Linked DNA regions of Desulfatibacillum aliphaticivorans DSM 15576. The main gene of each other region encodes a partner of the protein of the gene in region 2 in a complex. Links are inferred from orthologs where the notes say so. Each region holds a gene or a part of one and is shown on either strand. Other genes may lie near its edges. The genes, in order: dnaG and dnaB.

The links.
Region 1: the proteins of dnaB (region 2) and dnaG are in contact, whole or in part, in a crystal structure (PDB 2R6A), measured with the Geobacillus stearothermophilus proteins. The link is inferred for Desulfatibacillum aliphaticivorans DSM 15576 from one-to-one orthologs. Residues at the interface, in WP_033016901.1 of Geobacillus stearothermophilus: Ser13, Glu15, Ala16, Gln18, Glu91, Leu92, Asp94, Ala95, Val96, Pro97, Thr98, Ala99, Ala100, Asn101, Tyr104, Tyr105, Ile108; in WP_049624496.1 of Geobacillus stearothermophilus: Lys456, Leu457, Leu458, Pro459, Ala460, Asn463, Ala464, Leu467, Leu535, Leu536, Ile537, Ala538, Gln544, Glu545, Asp548, Tyr549, His552.

What each region holds. Positions count from the first base shown.
Region 1 is NZ_AUCT01000008.1:89,093-92,288, forward strand. What follows is about bases 1-2,879. They hold dnaG (DNA primase), read right to left. Parts: upstream 2,401-2,879; coding sequence 601-2,400; downstream 1-600. Other genes in these bases: rpoD (RNA polymerase sigma factor RpoD), read right to left, coding at 1-583; hisA (1-(5-phosphoribosyl)-5-[(5-phosphoribosylamino)methylideneamino]imidazole-4-carboxamide isomerase), read right to left, coding at 2,747-2,879. Also shown: more of hisA, read right to left, coding at 2,880-3,196. UniProt on the Escherichia coli protein: RNA polymerase that catalyzes the synthesis of short RNA molecules used as primers for DNA polymerase during DNA replication.
Region 2 is NZ_AUCT01000025.1:65,519-68,730, forward strand. Bases 231-3,125 are described here. They hold dnaB (replicative DNA helicase), read right to left. Parts: upstream 2,419-3,125; coding sequence 1,042-2,418; downstream 231-1,041. Other genes in these bases: queA (tRNA preQ1(34) S-adenosylmethionine ribosyltransferase-isomerase QueA), read right to left, coding at 231-1,010; rplI (50S ribosomal protein L9), read right to left, coding at 2,707-3,125. Outside these bases: more of queA, read right to left, coding at 1-230; more of rplI, read right to left, coding at 3,126-3,153; G491_RS0120265 (DUF2232 domain-containing protein), read right to left, coding at 3,134-3,212. UniProt on the Escherichia coli protein: The main replicative DNA helicase, it participates in initiation and elongation during chromosome replication. Travels ahead of the DNA replisome, separating dsDNA into templates for DNA synthesis.

The DNA.
Region 1 (3,196 bases), on a different replicon or contig from region 2:
GAATCTCCGAGATGCGCGCCATCTGGGTGGACTCATCCACAAAATTCTCGCCTTCATCCACGTCCCTAAGCACATCCTTAAGGCGAACCTCGCCCTCGGCCATTTCGGTCCTGAGGTCTATCAAATGCTCCACGCCGATGGTGGTTTCCAGAAGGGCTTTCAGGACTTCCTGCTCCCCTTCTTCGATTTTTTTGGCGATCTCTATTTCCCCGTCCCGCGACAGGAGGGAAACCATTCCCATTTCACGAAGATACAGCTTGACCGGGTCGGAAGACCCTCCCGCATCCAGAAGGTCGGGCTTGGGGACTTCCGGTTCGGAATCCTGGTCCTTGGAGTCATCGTCCATTTTAGAGGAGTCGCTGACCGTGATTTTTTTACCGTCCAGGATTTCGATGTCCATCTCATCGAACATCATAAGGGTGTCGTCTATTTGATCGGAGGACACCATATCTTCGGGGAGGGCTTCGTTTAACTCATCATAGGTTAAATATCCCTGCTTTTTGCCTTTGGAGATAAGCTCCTGTAGTCCGGCTTGCGCTTGCTTGATTTCTTCGGACTTTGCCTTCCCTTTTGCCTTTGCCATGGAGTATCGCTCCTTTGCTAATATTTGGCCCCGACCTTGAGGTTCCGGACCTGTAACGCCTTTAACAACTCGTTCTTTTCAACCAATAAACGAAGGGCCAGGTCGTGATGGCCTTCCGTCTGGGCTTGCTGAATCCTGCGGTCCAATTCAGCATGGTTCCTTCGGGTGATGCTTTGCTCAAACTGGTCTATGATCGCCATACACCCCGGGAGCTCCAGGGGGTCGTCATGGGCCAAAATCCGCGCCAGCAGGCTCCGGTCGTCCTGTTCCACGGCCAGGTTCATGATGCCTGCGCCTTCGGGATCCCCTCCCGCCTGGATGAACTCCAGGATGCGCAGGCCCAAGGCCCGCACCCGATTGGAGGAGAAATACTTGATCAAACGCTTCTCCGCCACTTTCGGGGCGCATTCCGGGCAGCGGACCATCATTTGCAAAATGGCCGTTTCCATCCTGTCCGGAGCCGGTTCGGCGGGTTTGGCTTGTTCCTCATGGACGGTTCCCGGCAGTCTTTTGGGTCGGGTTTTTGCGGCGTCCCTTACCGCGTCAAGCACTGCCGCCTCGTCCACGCCCAGCTTTTCGGCGATTTGCTTAATGTACAGGGAACGGGTTACGCCGTCCGAGACGGCCGCGACCTGCTCCTTGATCTCCGCCACGACATTGGCCTTGCCTTCAATGGAGAGTCCGTGCCTGGCTATAGCCGATTCCATAAGAAATGGAATCATATCCTGGCTATTTTCGGCAGCTTCCAAAAAATCTTTAGCGCCAAAATCGCGAACAAAGGAATCAGGATCGTGCCCTGCAGGCAGGACAAGCACCTTGGCCTGCACCTTTTCGGCCTCAAAAAGAGGCAGGCTTTTCCGGGCTGCATTGATTCCCGCCGTATCCGAGTCAAAGACCAGCACCACTTTTTTGGCGTACCCTTTTATTATGCGGACGTGGTCCGGGGAAAGGGCTGTGCCGCAGGTGGCCACTGCATTCCGAATGCCGTGGGCGTATAGGGCCAGAACGTCAAAATAGCCTTCCACCATGAAGGCGACTCCGGTTTTCCGGCACTCCTGGCGCGCCTGATACAGGCCGTAAAGCATCCGTTTTTTATCATAAATGGGCGTTTGGGGAGAATTGAGGTATTTGGGAAGGGCGTCATCCATCACCCGGCCCCCAAAGCCTGCAATTCTTCCGCTAATATCGTGTATGGGGAAAATAATGCGGTTGCGGAATCGGTCGTAGACGTTTCCGCCGCCTTCCTTTTGCACCAGCAAACCGGCTTTTTCGGCCCTGTGCGAAGGAACCCCTTTCCCTTGCAGGAAACCGGAGAGGGCCCGCCATTCATCCGGGGCGAAGCCCAGCATAAAGGTTTTGAGCGTTTCCTGGGGCATTTCCCTTTTTTTCAGGTATTCCCTTGCCTGGGACGCCTGGGGGGCGTTGAGGCTTTTTACGAAAAAGTCCCGGGCAAAGTCGTTAGCCGCATAAAGGGCGTCCCTTTCGGCCACGATTTTTTGCTGCTGCGGCGTCATTTTTCGGGGGGCGAGCTCAATTCCCGCGCGGGCGGCCAAAGAGGCCAGGGCTTCGGGGAATGTGAGATTGTTCTGGCGCATGACAAAATCGAAGACGTCCCCTCCTTCGCCGCATCCAAAACAGTGGAAGAACTGGCGATCCGGGTTAACGGAAAAGGAAGGGGTTTTTTCGGCGTGAAAAGGACATAGGCCCACAAAGTTATTACCGGCTTTCTTCAGAACCATGTAATCCGAAATCACGTCTACTATATTGACGGAGTTTCTCACATGGGAGATCTGGTCGTCCGGAGAAAAACGAGCCAAAATACATCCTTTCAAAAGGAACCAGGGCCGGTCGCATAACACGTCCGGCGGCGAACAAAAAAGAGCCAGGGGCTATAAAATACGCAAGGCCCGCGTCTCAGGACGCAACAGTAGCTGTAGCATCCGGTGAAGACGTGAGCCCATCCGGGAATTGGCCCCTTGGCGAGCCAGCTTATTTTGTGCGGCGGTAATCAAAAAACTTTTAGCCCCCCTGGCAAAAAGCCTGACGCCACAAAACACGATCATCAACCATCAGAAGTTAGTGACAGCCTGACCGCTTGTCAAGAAAATTTTTTTTCTTGTTTTAAAAAGGGCCTTGATCGGTTGATCGAGGCCCAGGTTTGGATCAAAAAGGGTTGTAATCCGGGTCGACGCCTTCCATGGCCGCGGATACGGCTTCGGCCAGATCAAGGGTTCCCACGTATAAGGCGCGTCCCGTAATGACGCCCACCACGCCGTCTTTAGCCAGGGTTTTCACCGCCTTGATGTCCTTGATGGTGGAAACGCCGCCGGAAGCCACAACGGGTATGGATATGGCCTGGGCGAAAGCCCGGGTCTGCTCTATGTTGGGGCCGGTTTGCATGCCGTCCCGATGGATGTCCGTAAAATTGATGGCCGCCACGCCGGCGTCCTCAAAGGAGCGGGCCAGGTCCACGGCCCTGACGGAAGTGGTTTCCGTCCAGCCTTCCACGGCCACCATGCCTTCCTTGGCGTCAATGCCCACGATGATTTTGCCGGGAAAGCGCTTGCAGGCGTTCTTGACCATCTCGGGATTGCGAATAGCCTCGGTGCCGAT
Region 2 (3,212 bases):
GCCAGGATGTTTTCCCGGCCGGCCAGGGCGGAAACCAGCATGAGCAATGTGGATTGGGGCAAGTGGAAATTGGTGATCAAAGCGTCCACGATGTTGAAACGGAAGCCCGGCATGATGAACAAATCGCACATGCCGGAGCCCGCAACCACCCTGCCCTCTTTTTTTGAAGAGTATTCCAGGGTGCGGACGGAAGTAGTGCCCACGGCCACGACCCTGCGGCCCTGATCCTTGGCATGATTGATGGCCTGGGCTGCTTCAGGGCTGATTTCGTAGAATTCGGAATGCATTTTATGCTTTCGCACGTCGTCCACGCGCACGGGCATAAAGGTTCCATACCCCACATGCAGGGTGATGCGGACGAATTCCACGCCTTTGGCCTGGATGAAATCCAGCAGTTCGGGCGTAAAATGCAGCCCGGCGGTTGGGGCTGCCACGGCGCCCTTATGGCGGGCGTAGGTGGTCTGATACCGCTCCCGGTCGTTGCAAGGGGGCGCGTCCCCGTCCCTGCGAATATAGGGAGGAAGGGGGATGGCCGCGATGTCGTCCAGCACCGCTCCCGGCTCCGTGGGACACGTGAATTCCAATAGGCAAATCCGGTCTTCCGCCTTCAGGACTTTGGCTTTCAGGCCCTTGTCAAATAGCAGCCGGGATCCTGGCTTGGGGCGTTTGGAGGCCTTGACCAGGCATTCGCAGGCAAAGGGCTCTCCCGGGCCGGCCTGGGCCACAGGGCGGTAATCTATGATGAGCGCCTCCACCTTGCCGCCGGTCTCTTTTTTGCCAAAGAGGCGAACGGGCGTCACCTTGGTGTCGTTCACCACCATCAGGTCTCCGGGCTGAAGCAGGTCCGCCGCCTGGGCGAATTGCAGGTGGGCGGTCTGGCCGGTGTTCTTGTCCAGCTTGAGAAGGCGCGAAGCGTCGCGTTTTTCAGCGGGCGCCTGGGCGATCAACTCTTCGGGCAGCTCGTAATCGTAGGATGCCAGGGAATAAAAATCTTGGGTCGGTTCGGTCATTGTTTTCTTCAAGTCGGGCGCGCCAGGGACGTTATTGGCCGTTCTGGGCCGGGGCGCCTGCATCGGCGCTGAGGTTATCGAACCGGGTGTAGTCGGCGTTGAAATACAGGGTGAACTTGCCCGTGGGCCCGCTGCGCTGCTTGGCGATTTTGATTTCCGCCTCGCCGCTGTTGGAGCCGCCCTCCTCCTGGCTGTACGCCGCCTCCCGGTAGATGAACATAATCATGTCCGCGTCCTGCTCCAGGGCGCCGGACTCGCGAAGGTCGGCGATCTGGGGGCGTTTGTCGCTCCGCTCCTCCACCTTGCGGTTAAGCTGGGACAGGGCCAGAACCGGGATTTCCAACTCTTTGGCCAAGGCCTTGAGGGATCGGGAAATTTCGGAAATTTCCAGGTCGCGGCGTTCCGCCTCGGGCGGGCCTTTCATGAGCTGCACGTAATCGATAACCACGAATCCAAGGCCTTTGTCCTTTTTCAAACGCCTCGCCTTGGCCCGAACGTCCATGGCGGTGAGCACCGGGGAGTCGTCAATAAAAATCGGGGCTTCGTACAATTGATGGGCCGCGGAAACCAGCTTGGAATGATCGTCCTGGGCGAAAAATCCGGAACGCAGGTTGGCGGAGTTGACGCGGGCTTCGGCGCATAAAAGACGCCGGCAAAGCTGGTCGGACGACATTTCCAAGGAGAACACCAGGGTCGGAGCTCCGCCGATCACCGCCGCGTTGCGGGCGATGTTCAGGGCGAAGGCCGTTTTGCCCATGCCGGGGCGCGCCGCCAGAATAATAAGGTCCGAAGGCTGAAATCCGGCCGTAAAGGTGTTCAAGCGGGAGAAGCCGGTGTCCACGCCGGTGATCAGGGCCCGGTTTTCCGCTCTTTTGGCGATGGATTCCAGGGCCGAGTTGATCAGGCCGCCCAACTGACTCATGGACGTGCCGCCTTTTTCCTCAGCCACGGCGAAAATGGAGCTTTCGGCGAAATCCACCACCTCGCGCACGTTGCCTTTGTCCTCATAGGCCTTGGTGGCGATATCCGACGCACTGGAAATAAGCCTGCGCAGCAAGGATTTATCCCGCACGATATTGGCGTAATACACCGAGTTGGCGGCCATGGGCACGGAGTTGACCAGCCTGGACAGAAAGGCGGCCCCGCCTACGGCTTCCATTTCCTTCTGCTCCTGGAGCTTGTTGGCGATGGTCACCAAATCCACAGGCTCGCTCTGGCTGAACAGCCTGAGCATGGTTGAATAAATTTTAGCGTGGGCGTCCCGATAGAAGTCGCCGGGGCTAAGGATTTCCTGCACTTCCAGCAAGGCCTGATTATCCAGCAGAATGGCGCTGAGTATGGATTCCTCCGCCTCGATATTATGAGGGGGGAGTTTGGTCAGGGATTGGTCCTTGTTTTTGGCTGCCAACGGCGGTCTCCTAAAGGCAAAATTGTATTTTGAGCGAGCCTATCCTTAATAACATACTGTTATCACTTAGGATATAAGTAAAAACAAGCGGAAATTAATTGAATTTTTCGCCTGAAGCGGATTAGGCGATGGTAGCAAAAAACAATCCATTGGACAATCTGTTTTCCGTCAATAACGCCATGCAGCAGGGAGCGGCCTTGGAAACAAACAGCGGTGCGTCCAGACGGAAGTCCGGGCGCACCGCTGATATGATGCAATCCAGTCAAAAAAGGACTAAAGGCAGGGCTCTTAGTCTTCGGGAACCACTTCCACGATAATTTCCGGTTTGACGCCGGCGAACACGCGAACGGGCACTTCAAAGGTTCCCAGGGTCTTGATGGACTCTGCGAGCAGAATCATGCTCTTTTCCACTTCAACGCCTTTTTCCGCCAGAGCATCCTGGATGTCCTTGACTTTAATGGAGCCGTAAAGCCTGTCTTCTTCACTGACCTTGGCCTTGAGGGTGACTTTGACGCCCTCAATGCGTTTGGCCATTTCTTCGGCCAGGGCTTTTTCTTTGGCTATTTTGGCTTCCCACTTGACGCGCTTGAGTTCCACCACCTTACGGTTGGCTTCCGTAGCGAGCACAGCCTTTTTCTTGGGAAGCAGGTAATTCCTGGCGTATCCGTCAGCCACCGCCACTTCGGAGCCGATGAGACCCAGGGAATCTATGTTTTCAGTTAATATCACCTTCATTGTCGTCCTCCGCAAAACCTTTTTTCTGGAGCTTTCTGTAATCAGCCCACAGGTCGAAT